DNA from 4 places in the Franzmannia qiaohouensis genome. Region 3 is predicted to be linked to each of the others. Evidence: predicted binding sites of a transcription regulator. Region 3 holds the regulator's gene; each other region holds the start of a gene.
What was found. The regulator sigma-54, encoded in region 3, starts transcription at its own class of promoters, with help from an activator protein. The targets are predictions, from matches to a motif close to TGGCACNNNNNTTGCTNT.

Region 1 (4,284 bases), on a different contig from region 3:
GAGGTCGTAGCGGCGCATGTCGGCGCCGAAGCCGAGTCGCTCGTTGGCTTCGACGGTGTCGGCGCCCTGGTCCTGCAGGTGGTAGGCGCGGATCTTGTTGAGCAGGCCGATGCCGCGGCCCTCCTGGCGCAGGTAGAGCAGTACGCCGCGGCCTTCGGCGGCGATGCGCTTGAGCGCCTCCTGGAGCTGGTAGCCGCAGTCGCAGCGCATCGAGAACAGGGCATCGCCGGTCAGGCACTCCGAGTGCACCCGGCCCAGCACCGGGGCACCGTCGTCGATCTCACCAAGCGTCAGGGCGATATGATCCTTGCCGGTGGCGTCGTCTTCGAAGCCATGCATGGTGAAGGTGGCCCAGGGGGTGGGCAGCTGGGAGGCGGCGATGAAGCGAATCGACACGGAGAACCTCGATGCAATGACGGCGGCCTGGCCGGCGAGTGATCAACTATTCTAACAGCTTCGGCCAGGGGGCTCACGACGCGATGAATAATGCCTATAGGTGGGGGGTGAGCGGTCCGTAATCAAGCCGCGAGCGGCGGCTTTGGGTACAATGCGGGCAAATTCGTCATGATAGAGCCCCCCCATGGAACTGCAAAACGATCGCTTCCTGCGCGCCCTGGCCCGTCAGCCGGTGGATCGCACCCCGGTATGGATGATGCGCCAGGCCGGCCGCTACCTCCCCGAGTACCGCGCTTCGCGCGCTGATGCCGGCAGCTTCATGGATCTTTGCCGTAACCAGGATCTGGCCTGCGAGGTGACCCTGCAGCCGCTGGAGCGCTACCCGCTGGATGCCGCCATCCTGTTCTCGGACATCCTCACCATCCCTGACGCCATGGGCCTGGGGCTCTACTTCGAGACCGGCGAAGGGCCGAAATTCCGTAACCCGGTGCGCACTGCCGAGGCGGTGGCCGCGCTCAAGGCGCCGGATGCCGAGCGCGACCTCGACTATGTAATGAATGCGGTGCGCACCATTCGCCGCGAGCTCAACGGGCGGATGCCGCTGATCGGCTTTTCCGGCAGCCCCTGGACGCTGGCCACCTATATGGTCGAGGGCGCCTCGAGCAAGGATTTTCGCCATGTGAAGTCGATGCTCTACGGCAACCCTGACACCATGCATCAGCTGCTCGATACCCTGGCCACGGCAGTCACCGACTACCTGAACGCCCAGATTCGCGCCGGTGCCCAGGCGGTGCAGATCTTCGATACCTGGGGCGGTGTGCTGTCGACGCCGGCCTATCTGGAGTTCTCGCTGCGCTACATGGAGCAGATCGTCGCCGGGCTGATTCGCGAGCACGACGGCCGCCGGGTGCCGGTGATCCTGTTCACCAAGAATGGCGGCCAGTGGCTGGAGCAGATCGCCAGCGCCGGCAGCGATGCGGTAGGCCTGGACTGGACCACCGAGCTCTCCGATGCGCGGGCCCGGGTCGGCCACCGCGTCGCCCTGCAGGGCAACCTCGACCCCAACGTGCTGTTTGCCAAGCCGCCGGCGATTCGCGCCGAGGTGGCGCGAGTGCTGGATAGCTTCGGACCGGGCGAGGGCCATATCTTCAACCTCGGCCACGGTATCAGCCAGTTTACCGACCCGGACCACGTCACCGCTTTCATGGAAGCGCTGCACGAGTTGAGCCCGGCGTACCATCAGGGCAGCTGAGATGTACGTTGGCGAGCTGCTGCGTCGCTGGCATGAGCGTCGCCGGCTGTGGCTGGTATTGGCGCTGCTGGCGGCGCTGGTAATTGCCGTGGGGAGCCTGACGCCGGGCAGCGAGATGCCCCAGCGGCTGCCGTGGGACAAGTTCAACCACTTCGTCGGCTACGGTGGGCTGGCTGCACTGGTGTCGCTGGCCGGCGTTCGCCCGCTGCGCGCCTTTGCCATGGCGGTGGCCTATGGCATCGCGATCGAGTATGCCCAGATTCCGGTGCCCGGGCGCAGCGGCGGCGATGGCTGGGACATCCTGGCCAATACCCTGGGCGCCGGCTGCGCCTTACTGCTGCTGGTTTGGCTGCGACGGCGCCTGCTGGGGACGGATTGAGGCCAGACAGCCCCGCTGCCGGGACGAGTCCTTGATGGTGCACACGACACCTGTGGTGTTGAGTAATGCACTACGCAGGTGCATGAAAAGAGAGGCGATTTTCGGCGATACCCGGCGCTTGAGCGTAAGATCCGGCGTTTTGCCTGCTTTTTCTGCGTTGAATAAATGTTATTTCCGGTTACTGCGCGTGTTGGAACACTCTTTGCTATGGTCTTGGCACATGCTTTTAAAACGCATGTCCCAATATATTGACCACTACGCGAGGGGATCCTCCATGTCGTACAAGAACAACAAGCTGGTACTGCTGACGTCGGCCACGGTACTGGCAGTGGGTGCAAGCGCGATGGCCTCGGCCTCGACGCTGGAAGATACGGTCGAGCGTGGCGCCGTGCAGTGTGGTGTGAGTGACGGCCTGCCGGGCTTCTCGTCGCCGGATGACGACGGCGAGTGGCAGGGCCTGGACGTCGACGTGTGCCGCGCAGTGGCCGCCGCCGTGTTTGGCGATGCCGAGGCCGTGCGCTATGTACCGCTGAACGCCGTCGAGCGCTTCACCGCGCTGCAGTCTGGGGAAGTGGACGTGCTGTCGCGTAACACCACCTGGACCACTACCCGCGATACCACGCTGGGCATCAACTTCACCGGCGTTACCTTCTACGACGGCCAGGGCTTCCTGGTGTCGTCCGACCTGGGTATTTCCAGCGCCACGGAGCTCGACGGCGCCGCGGTCTGCGTGCAGTCCGGTACTACCACCGAACTCAACCTGGCCGACTACTTCCGTGCCAACGGCATGGAGTTCGACCCCATCGTCTTCGATACCTCCGAGCAGACCGTGGGCGGCTTCGAAGCCGGTCGCTGTGACGTGCTGACCTCGGATACCTCGCAGCTGGCCGCGCTGCGCATCCAACTCGATAACCCGGACGGTGCCATGGTGCTGCCGGAGATCATCTCCAAGGAGCCGCTCGGTCCGGCCGTGCGCCAGGGCGATGACCAGTGGTTCAACGTCGTCAAGTGGTCGCTGTTCGCCATGCTCAACGCCGAAGAGCTGGGCGTGAGCAGCGACAACGTCGACGAGATGCTGGGTTCCGACGATCCGGACATCGCTCGCCTGCTGGGTGAAGATGGCAACTACGGCGAGGGTATGGGTCTCGAGGCCGACTGGGCCTACCACATCATCAGCCAGGTCGGTAACTACGCCGAGAGCTTCGATCGTAACGTGGGGATGGACTCTCCGCTGCAGATCGAACGCGGCATCAACGCTCTGTGGACCGATGGCGGCATTCAGTACGCGCCGCCGGTTCGCTAAGCGATCCGCCTGATGCGCCGACGCTGTCGGCGCGTTGACGCCAGCGTCTGGCTGGCCGCCATGCGGCCCGCCAGGCGATGGCATGTATCATCCAGCCCCTCCAGGCGGAGAAGATCCTCATGTCTGCTCGACCCAAGGCCTCACAGATAGGCCCCAAGCCCCCGTTCTGGCGTGATCCCGCCAAGCGGGCGCTGATCTTTCAGGCGTTGCTGGTGGCGGCAGTGGTTGCCGCGCTGCTCTACATCATCGGCAACACCCAGGACAACCTGTCCGCACGTGGTATCACCACCGGCTTCGGTTTCCTCAACAACACCGCCGGTTTCGGCATCGTCCAGAGTCTGGTCGACTACTCCTCCCAGAGCACCTACGGCCGCACCTTCCTGGTGGGCTTGCTCAATACCCTGCTGGTGGGCGGCCTCGGTGTGTTGGCGGCGACCATCATCGGCTTCATCGTGGGTATTGCGCGGCTCTCGCCCAACTGGCTGATCGCCAGGCTCGCCAACGCCTATATCGAGATCTTCCGCAATATCCCGCTGCTGCTGCAGATCTTCTTCTGGTACTTCGCGGTGCTGCGTGCCATGCCCAGCGCCCGGGACAGCCTGGCGTTCGGCGAGGTGATCTTCCTCAACGTGCGCGGGCTCTATCTGCCCGAGCCGCTGTTCGAGTCGGGCTTCGGGCTGATTCCGCTGGCCTTCATCGTGGCCATCACCGCCAGTATCGCGCTGGTGGTCTGGAACAAGCGTCGCCACGAAGCCACCGGCAAGCGGATTCCGGCCGGCTGGATCTCGCTGGCACTGATCCTGGGTCTGCCGCTGCTGGTGCTGGTGGCGACCGGGGTGCCGGTCACCTGGGATGTGCCCGAGCTGCGCGGCTTCAACTTCCGCGGTGGCATCACGGTGATCCCCGAGTTCCTGGCGCTGTGGCTGGCGCTGTCGATCTATACCGCCTCGTATA
Region 2 (4,284 bases), on a different contig from region 3:
CGACAACCTGCAGCACCTCGCCACCACCTGCGAACTGGTCGGCGATATCAGCCGCTTCATTCATGCGCTGCAGAAAGAGCGCGGCGCCTCGAATGTGTTTCTCGCCTCCCATGCCCAGCGCTTTGCCAAGCGTCGCCTGGAGCGGATTGCCGACAGCCTCACCCGCGAGCGGGCCATTCGCGAGCGCCTCGACCACCTCCCGCAGTACGCCGCAAGCAATGCCCGCCTGCTCAAGCGCATCGCCTGTGTATGGGTCGCCCTCGACGACCTGGCCGGCCTGCGCCGCGACATCGAGTCGCTGGCGATCAGCGCCGATGCTGCGACGCGCACCTACAACCGGTTGATCGGGGGGCTGCTGGCCGTGGTCTTCGATGCCGCCGACACCGCCGACGACCCCGACGTGACCCGCTCGCTGGTGGCCATCTTCCACTTCATGCAGGGCAAGGAACTGGCTGGCCAGGAGCGCGCCTGCGGGGCCATCGGGTTTACCGCCGGTGAGTTCGATGCTCCCCACCGCCAGCTACTGCTGCAGCTGATCGACGCCCAGCAGCGCTGCTTCGATACCTTCAGCGAATTTGCCAGCGACGCCGCCCGGGAGTATTGGCAGCAGCAGCTGTCGCTGCGTACCCAGGACGGCATCCAACAGCTGCGCGAGCGCGCCTGCACCGACGCTGCGCAGCAGCTGGACCGCGACCTGGGTGAGACCTGGTACGAGCTGACGACCGCACGCATCGATGCCATGCAGCAGGTCGAGGCGCAGCTGGCCGCCGAGCTCTCGCAGCTCTGTCATCGCAAGATCGAGCAGGCCCAGGCCGACATCAACGACCAGCAGCAGTTGGACGCCTCGCTTCAGGATGCGATCAAACACTGCTCGACCTGCGAACAGCTGGCCGACCTCTTCCCACAGGAGGCCACCCACGAGCTCGGCCAATTGACCGCCAATGCCGTGGAATCGAGGCTCAACCGGGCCCTGATTGACCTGATGCAATCCCAGAATGCGCGACTGCAGCATATCAGCGATGAGCTGGAGAACACCCGCAAGACGCTTCGCGAACGCAAGCTGATCGACCGTGCCAAGGGCATGATCATGGAGCATCAGCAGATGAGCGAAGAGGAGGCGTATCGTTTCATGCGCAAGGCCTCCATGGACCAGAGCAAGAGCATGGCCGAGATGGCCAAGACCATCATCGACCTGGCCGATATCCTACAAAAACGTCAGGCCTGAGGGCGTAAGTGGTGCGATGCATCATCGAGGCGCACCAACACAACGCCAAGAGAGATATCACCGAGCCCAGGCCACTATACGCAAGTCCTTGTTAGCGAAAGAAACAGCACCATTACGGGTAAAAATGGCACCCTAACTGCAACGGTATTGGCGTACGCTGAGTCAACGACGGTTCAGCTCCCAGGCAGTTTTCAATACCGGACAACGGCGTCTGATAAGAGCCTCCCAGTGAGTGGAGGCTTATATCAGACGCCGTTTCTTTGTTTGGAGCCATCATATGAACAACAACAGATTCAAGGGCTACTCCCCTCAGCGTCGTCGCTTCCTGAAAAACTCCGCCACCCTGGTCGGCGGCTCGGCGCTGCTAAGCAGTTTGCCGGTGAGCTGGGCCTTTGCCGACGGCAAGCCGGAGACCACTGCGGCCAAGCTCGGCTTTATCGCCCTGACCGATGCCGCCCCGCTGTTCGTCGCTGACGAGAAGGGCTTCTTCGCCAAGCACGGCATGACCGATGTCGAGGTACTCAAGCAGTCGTCCTGGGGCACCACCCGCGACAACCTGGTGCTCGGCTCACAGCGCAACGGCATCGATGGTGCGCATATCCTCACCCCCATGCCCTACCTGATCAGCTCCGGTGCGGTCACACCCAACAACCAACCGGTGCCGATGAGCATCCTGGCGCGCCTCAATCTCAACGGCCAGTGCATCTCGGTGGGTAGCGACTATGCCGACCTCGAGGTGCAGCTCGACACCCGTGAATTCGGCCAGGCCCTGGCCGAGAAACGCGCCGGCGGCGACGAAGCCAGTGCTGCCATGACCTTCCCCGGCGGTACCCATGACATGTGGATTCGCTACTGGATGGCGGCGGGCGGCATCGATCCCGACCGTGACGTATCGACCATCACCATTCCGCCCGCCCAGATGGTCGCCAATATGCGCGTTGGCAGCATGGATACCTTCTGCGTCTGCGAGCCATGGAACAACCAGCTGGTCAACCAGGGAATCGGCTATACCGCCAATACCACCGGCGAACTATGGAACGATCACCCGGAAAAAGCCTTCGCCATGCGCAGTGACTACGTGGAAGCCAATCCCAATGCGACCCAGGCCTTGTTGATGGCGATCATGGAGGCACAGATGTGGTGCGAGGATCCTGCCAACCATGAAGAGATGGCACAGATCTGCTCGCGCCGGCGCTGGATTCACGCCCCTTATGGCGACCTTATCGATCGTATTCAAGGTAACTTCGACTACGGCACTGGCCGAGTCGTCGAAGATCATCCGCAGATGATGCGCTACTGGGATCGTCATGCCTCTTACCCCTACAAGAGCCACGATCTTTGGTTCCTGACCGAGAACAAGCGCTGGGGATATCTGCCGCAAGACATGGACAGTGCCGCCCTGGTCGAGCAGGTCAATCGCGAGGATCTGTGGCGCCAAGCCGCCGACCGACTCGGCGTGGCATCAAGCGATATTCCCGACTCGACCTCGCGAGGCATCGAGACCTTCTTCGATGGCAAGACCTTCGATCCCGAGAATCCCCAGGCCTACCTCGACAGCCTCGAGATCAAGCGCCTGACCTGAGCCTAATCGACACCCACCGACTCACTCATACCGGAGAATCGCCATGCGCGCTTCACCTAGCACCGATAGCGCCAGTCGCCCACTGCTGGGTGGCTGGACACCCAACCTCCAGGGCATCAGGGACGCCCTGGTCCAGAAGCTCCTGCCACCGGTGATCATCCTCGCCGTGCTCGGGGCGATCTGGGAAATCCTGTGCTCCTCACCTGGGGCAACCCTGCCCCCACCCTCCCAGGTGCTCACCGACACCTGGGAGCTGATCGTCAATCCCTTCTATGACTACGGTGGCAACGACAAGGGCATGGGCTGGCAGATACTGGCCAGCCTCGAGCGGGTCGCCTACGGCTATTTGCTGGCGGTGGTGGCCGGCATCAGCCTGGGCGTACTGGTCGGCCAGTCTACCTGGGCCATGCGCGGGCTCGACCCGGTCTTCCAGGTGCTGCGCACCGTACCACCGCTGGCCTGGCTGCCGATTTCTCTGGCCGGCTTCCAGGACAGCACACCGTCGGCGATCTTCGTGATCTTCATCACCGCCATCTGGCCGATCATCATCAACACCTCGGTCGGAGTACGTAACATCCCCGAGGACTACCGCAACGTCGCCCGAGTGATACGCCTCAACGGCATGGAGTATTTCACCCGCATCATGCTGCCGGCCGCCGCGCCCTATATCTTCTCCGGCCTGCGCATCGGCGTGGGCTTGTCGTGGCTGGCCATCGTCGCCGCCGAGATGCTGATCGGCGGCGTGGGCATCGGCTTCTTCATCTGGGATGCCTGGAACGCCTCGATGATCAGCGACATCGTGCTGGCGCTGATCTACGTCGGCATCGTCGGCTTCATCCTCGACCGCATGGTCGGGTACATCGGCAACCGCGTCACCCGCGGCACCGCCCAGGGCTAACGGAGACTCCCCATGACCCAACGCTATCTCAGCATCGAACAGGTCGACATGACCTTTCACACCAAGGGTGGCTCGAGCAACGTGCTCAAGGGCATCAACCTCAGCGTCGCCCGCGGCGAGTACATCTCGATCATCGGCCACTCCGGCTGCGGCAAGTCGACCCTGCTCAACATCATTGCCGGGTTGACCGAATCCACCTCCGGCGCAGTGATCCTCGACGGCAAGGAGGTCAACGCCCCGGGCCCCGATCGCAGCGTGGTGTTCCAGAATCACTCGCTGCTGCCGTGGCTGACCGTGTATGAGAATGTCGCCCTGGCGGTCAACAAGACCTGTGCGCGTACCAAGAGCAAGGCCGAGCGCCACGCCTGGATCCTCAAGAACCTGGAAATGGTTGGCATGGGCCACGCGCTCGACAAGCGCCCGGCGGAGATCTCCGGTGGCATGAAACAGCGCGTCGGTATCGCCCGGGCGCTGTCCATGGAGCCCAAGGTACTGCTGCTCGACGAGCCCTTCGGCGCCCTCGACGCCCTGACCCGCGCCCACCTTCAGGAGGAGGTGATGCGGATCCAGGATGAGCTC
Region 3 (4,284 bases):
TTCGCAAGCTGTCGGTGGCCGACAACATCATGGCAATCCTCGAGACCCGCAAGGACCTCGACCGCGCCGGGCGCCAGGCGCGCCTCGAACAGCTGCTCGGCGAGTTTCATGTCACCCATATCCGCGACAATCTGGGCATGAGCCTGTCCGGCGGTGAGCGACGCCGGGTCGAGATCGCCCGCGCGCTGGCTACCGAGCCGACCTTCATCCTGCTCGACGAACCCTTCGCCGGGGTCGACCCGATCTCAGTGGGCGAGATCAAGGGCATCATCCGCCAGCTCAAGGCGCGCGGCATAGGCGTACTGATCACCGATCACAACGTCCGCGAGACCCTGGATATCTGCGACCGCGCCTATATCGTCGGCGACGGCCAGATCATCGCCGAGGGCAGCGCCACCGAGGTGCTCGATAACCAGCGAGTCCGCGACGTCTACCTCGGCGAGGACTTCCGGCTCTAAGAATACCGTCCTCAAGCCCATGAAAACACGCTGGGCTATTGACAACTGGCACACGAATTGCGCATGGCATGCTTATTGCAGAGATTTCATACCATAGTGCTTGCATGGGGTCGCGACGCGGGCTAACGTAATCGCTCACTTGTCAGCGAAGCCGTCTCCCCCATGGCCATGAAACCCTCGTTGCAACTGCGCGTCGGTACCCACCTGACGATGACCCCCCAGCTGCAGCAGGCGATCGCCCTGCTGCAGCTGTCGACCCTCGATCTTCGCCAGGAAATCCAGCAGGCGCTGGAGTCCAACCCCATGCTCGAGCTCGACGACGCTTTCGGCGAGCAGGAGGTCGCCGAGGCCAAGGAGGACGACTGGTCGAGCGAGATCCCCGACGAGCTGTCGGTCGACAGCGACTGGTCGGACACCTACCAGGACATGGCCCCCAGCGGCAGCGGCGAAGCGCCGGACTTCGAGCGCAACGCCAGCGGTGAAAGCCTCCATGACCACCTGGCCTGGCAGCTGGCGATGACCGACCTGGTCGACCGTGAGCGGATCATCGCCGAGAGCCTGATCGATGCCGTCGATGACAACGGCTACCTGGCGGCGAGCCTCGACGAACTCAGCGGCGGGCTGCGCGACCAGGGGCTTGCCGGCCTCAAGGTCAGCGAGGTCGAGCAGGTGCTGCTGCGCCTGCAGCAGTTCGAGCCTACCGGGGTATGTGCCCGCGACCTGCGCGAATGCCTGATGCTGCAGCTCGGCGTGCTGCCCGATGACACCCCGCTGCTGCCACAGGCCAAGCGCCTGGTACGCCAGTTCCTGGAAGCCCTGGCCGGCGACGATCGCAAGCTGCTCAAGCGTCGCCTGCGCCTCGATGACGACCAGCTCGACCACGTCATTGCCCTGGTCCGCACCCTCGACCCGCGCCCCGGCCAGGCCTTCAGCGACAGCGGCAATGACTACGTCATCCCCGACCTGATCGCCCGCCATACTCAGGCCGGGTGGCGCATCGAGCTGAATCCCGAGGCGCTGCCACGGATGCGTATCCAGCCCGACTACGCAGCACTGATCAAGCGCGCCGACAAGAGCGACGACAACGCCTTCATGAAGCAGCACCTGCAGGAGGCACGCTGGCTGATCAAGAGCCTGTCGAGCCGCAACGACACCCTGCTGCGGGTCGGTCGCGAGATCATGGCGCGCCAGTTCGACTTCCTCGAGCAGGGCGAAGAAGCCATGAAGCCGCTGATCCTGGCCGACATCGCCCAGGCAGTGGAGATGCACGAGTCGACCATTTCGCGTGTCACCACCCAGAAATTCATCCACACCCCGCGCGGGGTGTTCGAGCTCAAGTACTTCTTCTCCAGCCACGTCGGCGGCGCCGGCGAGGGCGACGCCCACTCCAGCACCGCGATCCGCGCGCGCCTCAAGAAGCTGATCGGTGAGGAGCCGGCGCGCAAGCCGCTGTCCGACAGCAAGCTGGTCGACCTGCTCGCCGATAGCGGCATCAAGGTCGCCCGGCGTACCGTGGCGAAGTATCGCGAAGCCATGGGCATCCCGCCCTCAAGCGAGCGCAAGCGTCTGTCCTGACAGTAAAAAAACCTGCAACATCGGTGCTGATCAAATCCACCGGCACAGGGGCTATGCAGCGCCACAAAAAGGGTTACAATCGAAGCGACACCCGCAGGAAAGGAGCGTGCCATGCAAGTCAACATCACCGGACACCATGTTGAACTGACCGAATCGCTGCGTGATTACGTCGACGAGAAACTTGCCCGCCTCGAACGACACTACGACAACATCACCACCGTGCAGGTCACGCTTTCCATCGAAAAGGAGCGCCAGCACGCCGCCTGCACCCTGCACGCCGCAGGGGCCGATATTCACGCCGATGCCCAGGACGTGGACATGTACGCCGCCATCGACGCCCTGGCCGACAAGCTCGACCGCCAACTGGTCAAACACAAGGAAAAAGCTCAGGCCCGCGCCCAAGGCGCCGGTGTCCGCTGATTTCTCCATGACTCTGCAAACCATCCTGCCCCCCGAGCGCGCCCTGTTCGGCGTCCCCGGGGGGAGCAAGAAACGGGTGCTGGAATTCTTCAGCACCTTCATTGCCCAGAACACCCCGAGCCTCGACAGCCAGGAAGTCTTCAGCCGGTTGATCGGACGCGAACGGCTGGGCAGTACCGGCATCGGCAACGGGGTCGCCATCCCCCATGCCCGCAGTCCCCACTGCAAGACGCCGCTGGCCGGCTTTCTCAAGCTCAGCGAAGCGGTCGACTTCGATGCCATCGACGGTGACCCGGTAGATCTGGTGTTCGTGCTGCTGGTTCCCGAACAGGCCGACGACACCCACCTGGCACTGCTCGCCGAAGTCGCCGGCGTGATGAACGACGCCGAGACCCGCGCCAAACTGCGCCACTGCGAGAGTCAGCGTGAACTTCATGATACCCTGATGGATGCCATCGACCGTCAGGCCCAGCATCCCGATACTCCCGCTCCCTGAGCCTTTGCCAGGGCCGCCTGGAAGCCCCGCGACTCATGTCGGCGGCACGTTTTAGCGCAGGTTCGCGCAGGAGAGCAGCATGCAGCTCGTGATCATCAGCGGCCGATCCGGCTCGGGTAAATCGATTGCCTTGCAGGCCCTCGAAGACCTGGGCTTCTACGCCATCGACAACCTCCCGGCGATGCTGCTCGGTTCGCTGGTCGACGAACTGCATGCCGGCGAGCCGCGGCGCTCCTCGATCGCCGTCAGCATCGACGCACGCAACCTGCCGGATGCCCTCGAGCGCTTCCCGAGCCTGCTCGACGAGGTGCGCCAGCGCGGCGTCGACTGCCAGGTCGTGTACCTCACCGCCGATGCCAAGATCCTCCTCGAACGCTACTCGGCCACTCGCCGTCGCCACCCGCTGACCCGCGACAGCGACCGCACCCTGGCCGAGGCGATCGACTCCGAAGAGAGCGCACTGGCCGAGATCCGCGACCTGGCCGACCTGACCATCGACACCACCCGGCTGTCGGTCCACGACCTGCGCGGACGCATTACCGAGCAGGTCGCCCAGCATGTCGGCAAGCAGCTGACCCTGACCTTCGAGTCGTTCGGCTTCAAGCGCGGCGTGCCGCTGGACGCCGACACCGTGTTCGACGCCCGCTGCCTGCCCAACCCCTACTGGGATCCACGGCTGCGCCCCTTCAACGGCCGTGACGCCGAGATCGTCGAGTTCCTCGAGGGCTATCGCGACGTCGCCGACATGGCCAGTGACATCCACGGCTGGCTGAGCCGCTGGCTGCCGGCCTATCAAGCCAGCCATCGCAGCTATGTCACCGTGGCGATCGGCTGCACCGGCGGCCAGCATCGCTCGGTGTACCTGGTCGAACGCCTGGCCACCGAGTTTGCCGCCCGCTACCCCGATGTGCGCCTACGCCACCGCGAACTGGGCATTCACACCGCCATCACCCGCCCCGCTGCCAAGGACAGCGAGCACGCCACGCCACTACAAGGAAGTTGAACCGATGCCGAGCCGTGAGCTGACCCTGACCAACAAGCGCGGCCTGCACGCCCGCGCGGCCACCAAGCTGGTGCAGTGCTGCCAGCCGTATCGTGCCAAGGTCAAGGTCCAGCACGCCGGGCGCGACGCCGACGCGGCCAACATCATGTCGCTGCTGATGCTCGCCGCACCCTGCGGCAGCGCGCTCACCGTTCACGCCGAAGGCGACGACGCCGAGGCCGTGCTCGACGCCTTGAGCGCACTGTTCGAATCACGCTTCGAAGAGGGCGAGTAGGCGCTCCGCTGCCTCAACTGCCCGCCACCGTCATCTCGTCGATCAGCCAGCTGCCACT
Region 4 (4,284 bases), on a different contig from region 3:
TGCCTGGCTCGACACCCTGTCCTCGCAACAAACCCGCAGCGCATCGACGCTTAGAGGGCTCAAGCAGCAGCTGCACGCCTTTATCGACGAGCGACTGAGCGATCCAGCACTCGACCCGGCCCTGCTGCAGAGAGAATTTGGTATATCGCGCACCACGCTTTATCGGGCCTTCGGCGCGCCTGGCGTCAGCGACTACATTCGCTACCGCCGGCTCGAAGCGGCACTACGCGATATCAAGCGAGAAGAGGCAATGTCGATCAGCCAGATTGCCTTTCGCTGGGGCTTTACCAATGAACGAAAGTTCCAGCGTGCTTTTCGCAAGCGCTATGATATGTCGCCCAGCGACGCCCGGCACGATAGCAAGGACCTGCTGCAGCTTCACTCTCCAGTATTGGCCCTACAAGACACCATGGCTTATTGGGTTAAACGAGGAAAGGAAACCAGGGCTGAATCAGGCGATCTTGCCTAGCGACAGCAGGGTGCGCATCAGCAGGCTGACCGACTCACTGGACTGCTGGTACTCCTGCATCAACATACTGACGCGGCGCTCGAAGGCCTCCTGATCGTTACGCTGCTGGGCCTCGCGGCGCGCCTCGGCGCTCATCACGCTGGGCATGTCGCGGGGCGCCTGGCCGCTGTCGAGGGCCACCAGGGCATCGGCGAAGGCGTCGTCGAGCTCGCGGAATTTGCGCAGTTTCTCGCGCTCGTCCATAGGTTTGGGGCGTTTTTCGTATCGCATTCTTGAGTGACTTATCTCTCGTTATGAATCGTCAGGCCATGCTTGCTGAGCTTGCGCACCACGCTGGGCTGACTGATGCCCAGGCGCCGGGCCATGGCATAGGTACTCGGATGGTCGCGGCACAGTGATGCGAGGATATCGCGCTCCATCGCCGCCATTGCTTGCTTGAGGGTTTGCCCCTCGGATAGCAGCGTATTCCCAGGCATGGGCGCATGGGATGAGCGATCACTTACCAGTATACCGGGTTCCTGGCCGGCGGCGAACCTCTGCTGCCCCACGTCGGGCTCGATCAGGTCGCCGGGGGACGATAGCCAGGCGCGCTCCAGGGTGTTCTCGAGTTCTCGTACGTTACCCGGCCAGTCGCGGGCCATCAACTGCGACCAGAGGCCGGCATGCAGCAGCTTGTTGCCACCATAGCGCTGGTTGAGACGGGCCAGCTGCAGTTCGGCGAGCACTGGAATGTCCTCGCGGCGCTCGCGCAGCGGCGGCAGCGTGACCGGTATCACGTTGACCCGGTAGTAGAGATCGAGGCGAAAGCCGCCCTCCTCCACGCGCCGGGCAAGATCCTGATTGGTAGCCACCACCAGCCGGAAATCTACCCGCCGCGGCCGGGTGTCGCCCAGCCGCGTAAGGCTGCCATCCTGGATCACCTTGAGCAGTTTGGTCTGCATGGCCAGCGGTAGTTCGCCGATCTCGTCGAGAAACAGCGTGCCGCCGTCGGCCTGCTCCAGCAGGCCGGCGCGGCCCTGGCGCGTGGCGCCGCTGAAGGCGCCGGGCTGGTAGCCGAACATCTCGGATTCGAACAGGCCCTCGGGAATCGAGGCGCAGTTGACGTCGATGAAGGGACCGTCGCCGCGCCGGCTCCAGCGATGCAGCTGGCGCGCGAAGGCGGTCTTGCCAACCCCCGATTCGCCGAGCAGCAGCACGGTGGCATCGGTGGGCGCCACGCGCTTTAGCAGCACGGCAATCTCGCGCATGACGCCGCTGCGCACCTCGAGGCTATCGAGCTCCAGATCGTCGCCGATCGAACCGCCGCCGCTGCGTTTGAGGTGGTCGCTGAAACGCTGCTGTAGCAGCGCATACTCGTCCTGCAGCAGCTGCAGGTCGGTGAGATCCATCGAGCGGCTGACGACCCGCTCGAGCTTGCCGTCGATATACACCGGATGTGCCTGGGCGAGCACCCGTCGTCCGGTGGCAGTCTGCTGCATCAGCTGGGCGGGCTCGCCGGTGCGCATCACCTCGAGACTTACCGAGGGCTTGAGAATGCCCTTGGTTTCCAGCGCCTGCACCGTGGTGCGGCACAGCGCCTCGCGGCTCATGCCGTATACCGCCGCGGCGCCGGGGCTGACGTCCAGCACCCGGCCCTCGCCGTCGACGATGAAGAAATGGTCGCTGGCCGTCTCGACGATGGTGGCCAACACTTGGCTATCGATGTCGCGCATGACGGGTCTCGCTGAGGGCGAAATCGATACGTTAACGCATCATTGATGCATTTTTAAATCAAATCGGCGGCGCAATGATGTAAAAACGCATCACCCTGCCGGAAACCGCCTATAAAACAGTCGCGTAAACTTGGCACGCAATGTGCAGTAGGTGATGGGCAAAGCGCCAAAGGCCAATGTAGGAGCGTATTTATTCGCGATGGGTTTTTCGACCCCGGCAGCGCTGCGTGCTGCATCGCGACTGACGTCGCTCCCACAAGGGCGGGGCCCTTTGCAAATCGATTGAACAAGGAGAACAGCATGAGCGAGTTCAACCAGCCGCTGGGCGGCAACGAGATGCCGCGCTTCGCCGGCCCGGCGACCATGATGCGACTGCCCACCCAGGATAGCGCCGCTGGCCTGGACGTGGCCTTTATCGGCATTCCGATGGATATCGCCACCTCCAACCGGCCGGGCACGCGGCTGGGGCCGCGCCAGATCCGCGACGAGTCGCGCATGCTGCGCCCCTATAACATGGCTACCCGCGCCGCGCCCTTCGACAGCCTGCAGGTGGCCGATATCGGCGACGTGCCGATCAACACCTTCCACCTGCCCAAGAGCGTCGACATCATCAGCGCCTTCTACGACGAGGTGCTGCGCCACGACTGCAAACCGCTGACCATGGGCGGCGACCATCTGATCACCCTGCCCATCCTGCGCGCCATGGCCAACAAGCACGGCCCGGTGGGCCTGATCCATATCGACGCCCATGCCGACGTCAACGAGCACATGTTTGGCGAGCCCCTCGCCCACGGCACGCCCTTCCGTCGCGCCCAGGAAGAAGGCCTGCTGGCCCACGGCAAGGTGGTGCAGATCGGCCTGCGGGGCACCGGCTATGCTGCCGAGGACTTCGACTGGTGTCGCGACCAGGGTTTCCGCGTGGTGACCGCCGAGGAGTGCTGGTACAAGTCGCTGGCGCCGCTGATGGCGGAGGTGCGCGAGCAGATGGGCGACACGCCGGTCTATATCACCTTCGACATCGACGGTCTCGATCCCTCGGTGGCCCCTGGCACCGGCACCGTCGAGATGGGCGGCCTGACCTCGGCCCAGGGCCTGGAGCTGGTGCGCGGCGCTGCCGGCCTCAACATCGTCGGCGGCGACCTGGTGGAAGTGTCGCCGCCCTATGACCCCAGCGGCAACACCGCACTGATGGGCGCCACGCTGCTGTATGAAATGCTGTGCGTACTACCCGGCGTAACGCACCAGGATTGATCGAGCCGATACCCCCCACTGACTGACGACAACAACGAGGATGACCTCATGCCCTCTCCCGACACGACCCAAGAGACGGTGCCCCGAGCGCCGCTAGACCGTGGCAACCTGCTGAAATTCCTCATCCCCTCCGTGATTGGTGTGAGCCTGTTCCTGATCCCGTTCCAGGTCGGCGACACCATCAACATCGGCATGGGCCTGATGGCCGACGGCCTCAAGGCGCTGCTCGACGGCGCACTGCCGGCCATCGCCACCGCGGTGCTATGCCTGTCGGTGATACTCACCGCCTGGGTCAAGATCGCCAAGCCGTCCTTCGCCGCCGAGGGCGTGTTCAAGGACATGTTCGATGTCGGACCGGTGTGGTTCGGCATGCGTATCCTGGGCGCAGCCTTCGCGCTGATGACCTTCTTCCAGTTCGGGCCCGAGTTCGTCACCGCCTCCTTCACCGGCGGCGTGATGCTCAATGACCTGGCACCGGTGCTGCTGACGTTCTTCTTCTTCGCCGCGATCCTGCTGCCGTTCCTGGTCGACTTCGGCTTCATGGAGTTCATCGGCAGCCTGGTGCGCAAGCCGTTCCGGGTGATCTTCCGCCTGCCGGGACGCAGCGCCATCGACGCCACCGCCTCGTGGATGGGGTCGGGCACCGTGGGCGTGCTGATCACCACCCAGCAGTACGAGAAGGGCTTCTACAATCGCCGCGAAGCGGCGGTGATCGCCACCAACTTCTCGATCGTATCGATCGCCTTCAGCCTGCTGATCACCAGCTTCGTCGACCTCAACCACATGTTCGTGCAGTTCTACTTCACGGTGGTAGTGTCGGGGCTGATTGCCGCCATCATCGTGCCGCGCCTG

Region 1: a site for sigma-54 is predicted at 2,219-2,236, ahead of QC821_RS00630 (amino acid ABC transporter substrate-binding protein). Genes of this name have one in related genera too.
Region 2: a site for sigma-54 is predicted at 1,351-1,368, ahead of QC821_RS19400 (CmpA/NrtA family ABC transporter substrate-binding protein). Genes of this name have one in related genera too.
Region 4: a site for sigma-54 is predicted at 2,313-2,330, ahead of speB (agmatinase). Genes of this name have one in related genera too.

What each region holds. Positions count from the first base shown of each region.
Region 1 covers NZ_JARWAM010000001.1:123,473-127,756, reverse strand. The annotation lists gene ribA (GTP cyclohydrolase II) at 1-396, opposite strand, end outside; gene hemE (uroporphyrinogen decarboxylase) at 581-1,648, shown strand; gene QC821_RS00635 (VanZ family protein) at 1,650-2,027, shown strand; gene QC821_RS00630 (amino acid ABC transporter substrate-binding protein) at 2,302-3,330, shown strand; gene QC821_RS00625 (amino acid ABC transporter permease) at 3,450-4,284, shown strand, end outside.
Region 2 covers NZ_JARWAM010000018.1:39,953-44,236, reverse strand. The annotation lists gene QC821_RS19405 (nitrate- and nitrite sensing domain-containing protein) at 1-1,225, shown strand, start outside; gene QC821_RS19400 (CmpA/NrtA family ABC transporter substrate-binding protein) at 1,503-2,807, shown strand; gene ntrB (nitrate ABC transporter permease) at 2,851-3,705, shown strand; gene QC821_RS19390 (ABC transporter ATP-binding protein) at 3,718-4,284, shown strand, end outside.
Region 3 covers NZ_JARWAM010000006.1:89,174-93,457, forward strand. The annotation lists gene lptB (LPS export ABC transporter ATP-binding protein) at 1-458, shown strand, start outside; gene QC821_RS09500 (RNA polymerase factor sigma-54) at 621-2,033, shown strand; gene hpf (ribosome hibernation-promoting factor, HPF/YfiA family) at 2,145-2,453, shown strand; gene QC821_RS09510 (PTS sugar transporter subunit IIA) at 2,461-2,949, shown strand; gene rapZ (RNase adapter RapZ) at 3,029-3,952, shown strand; gene QC821_RS09520 (HPr family phosphocarrier protein) at 3,957-4,226, shown strand; gene pmbA (metalloprotease PmbA) at 4,240-4,284, opposite strand, start outside.
Region 4 covers NZ_JARWAM010000017.1:44,384-48,667, reverse strand. The annotation lists gene QC821_RS19080 (helix-turn-helix domain-containing protein) at 1-469, shown strand, start outside; gene QC821_RS19075 (hypothetical protein) at 452-739, opposite strand; gene QC821_RS19070 (sigma-54 interaction domain-containing protein) at 751-2,181, opposite strand; gene speB (agmatinase) at 2,482-3,432, shown strand; gene QC821_RS19060 (YjiH family protein) at 3,481-4,284, shown strand, end outside.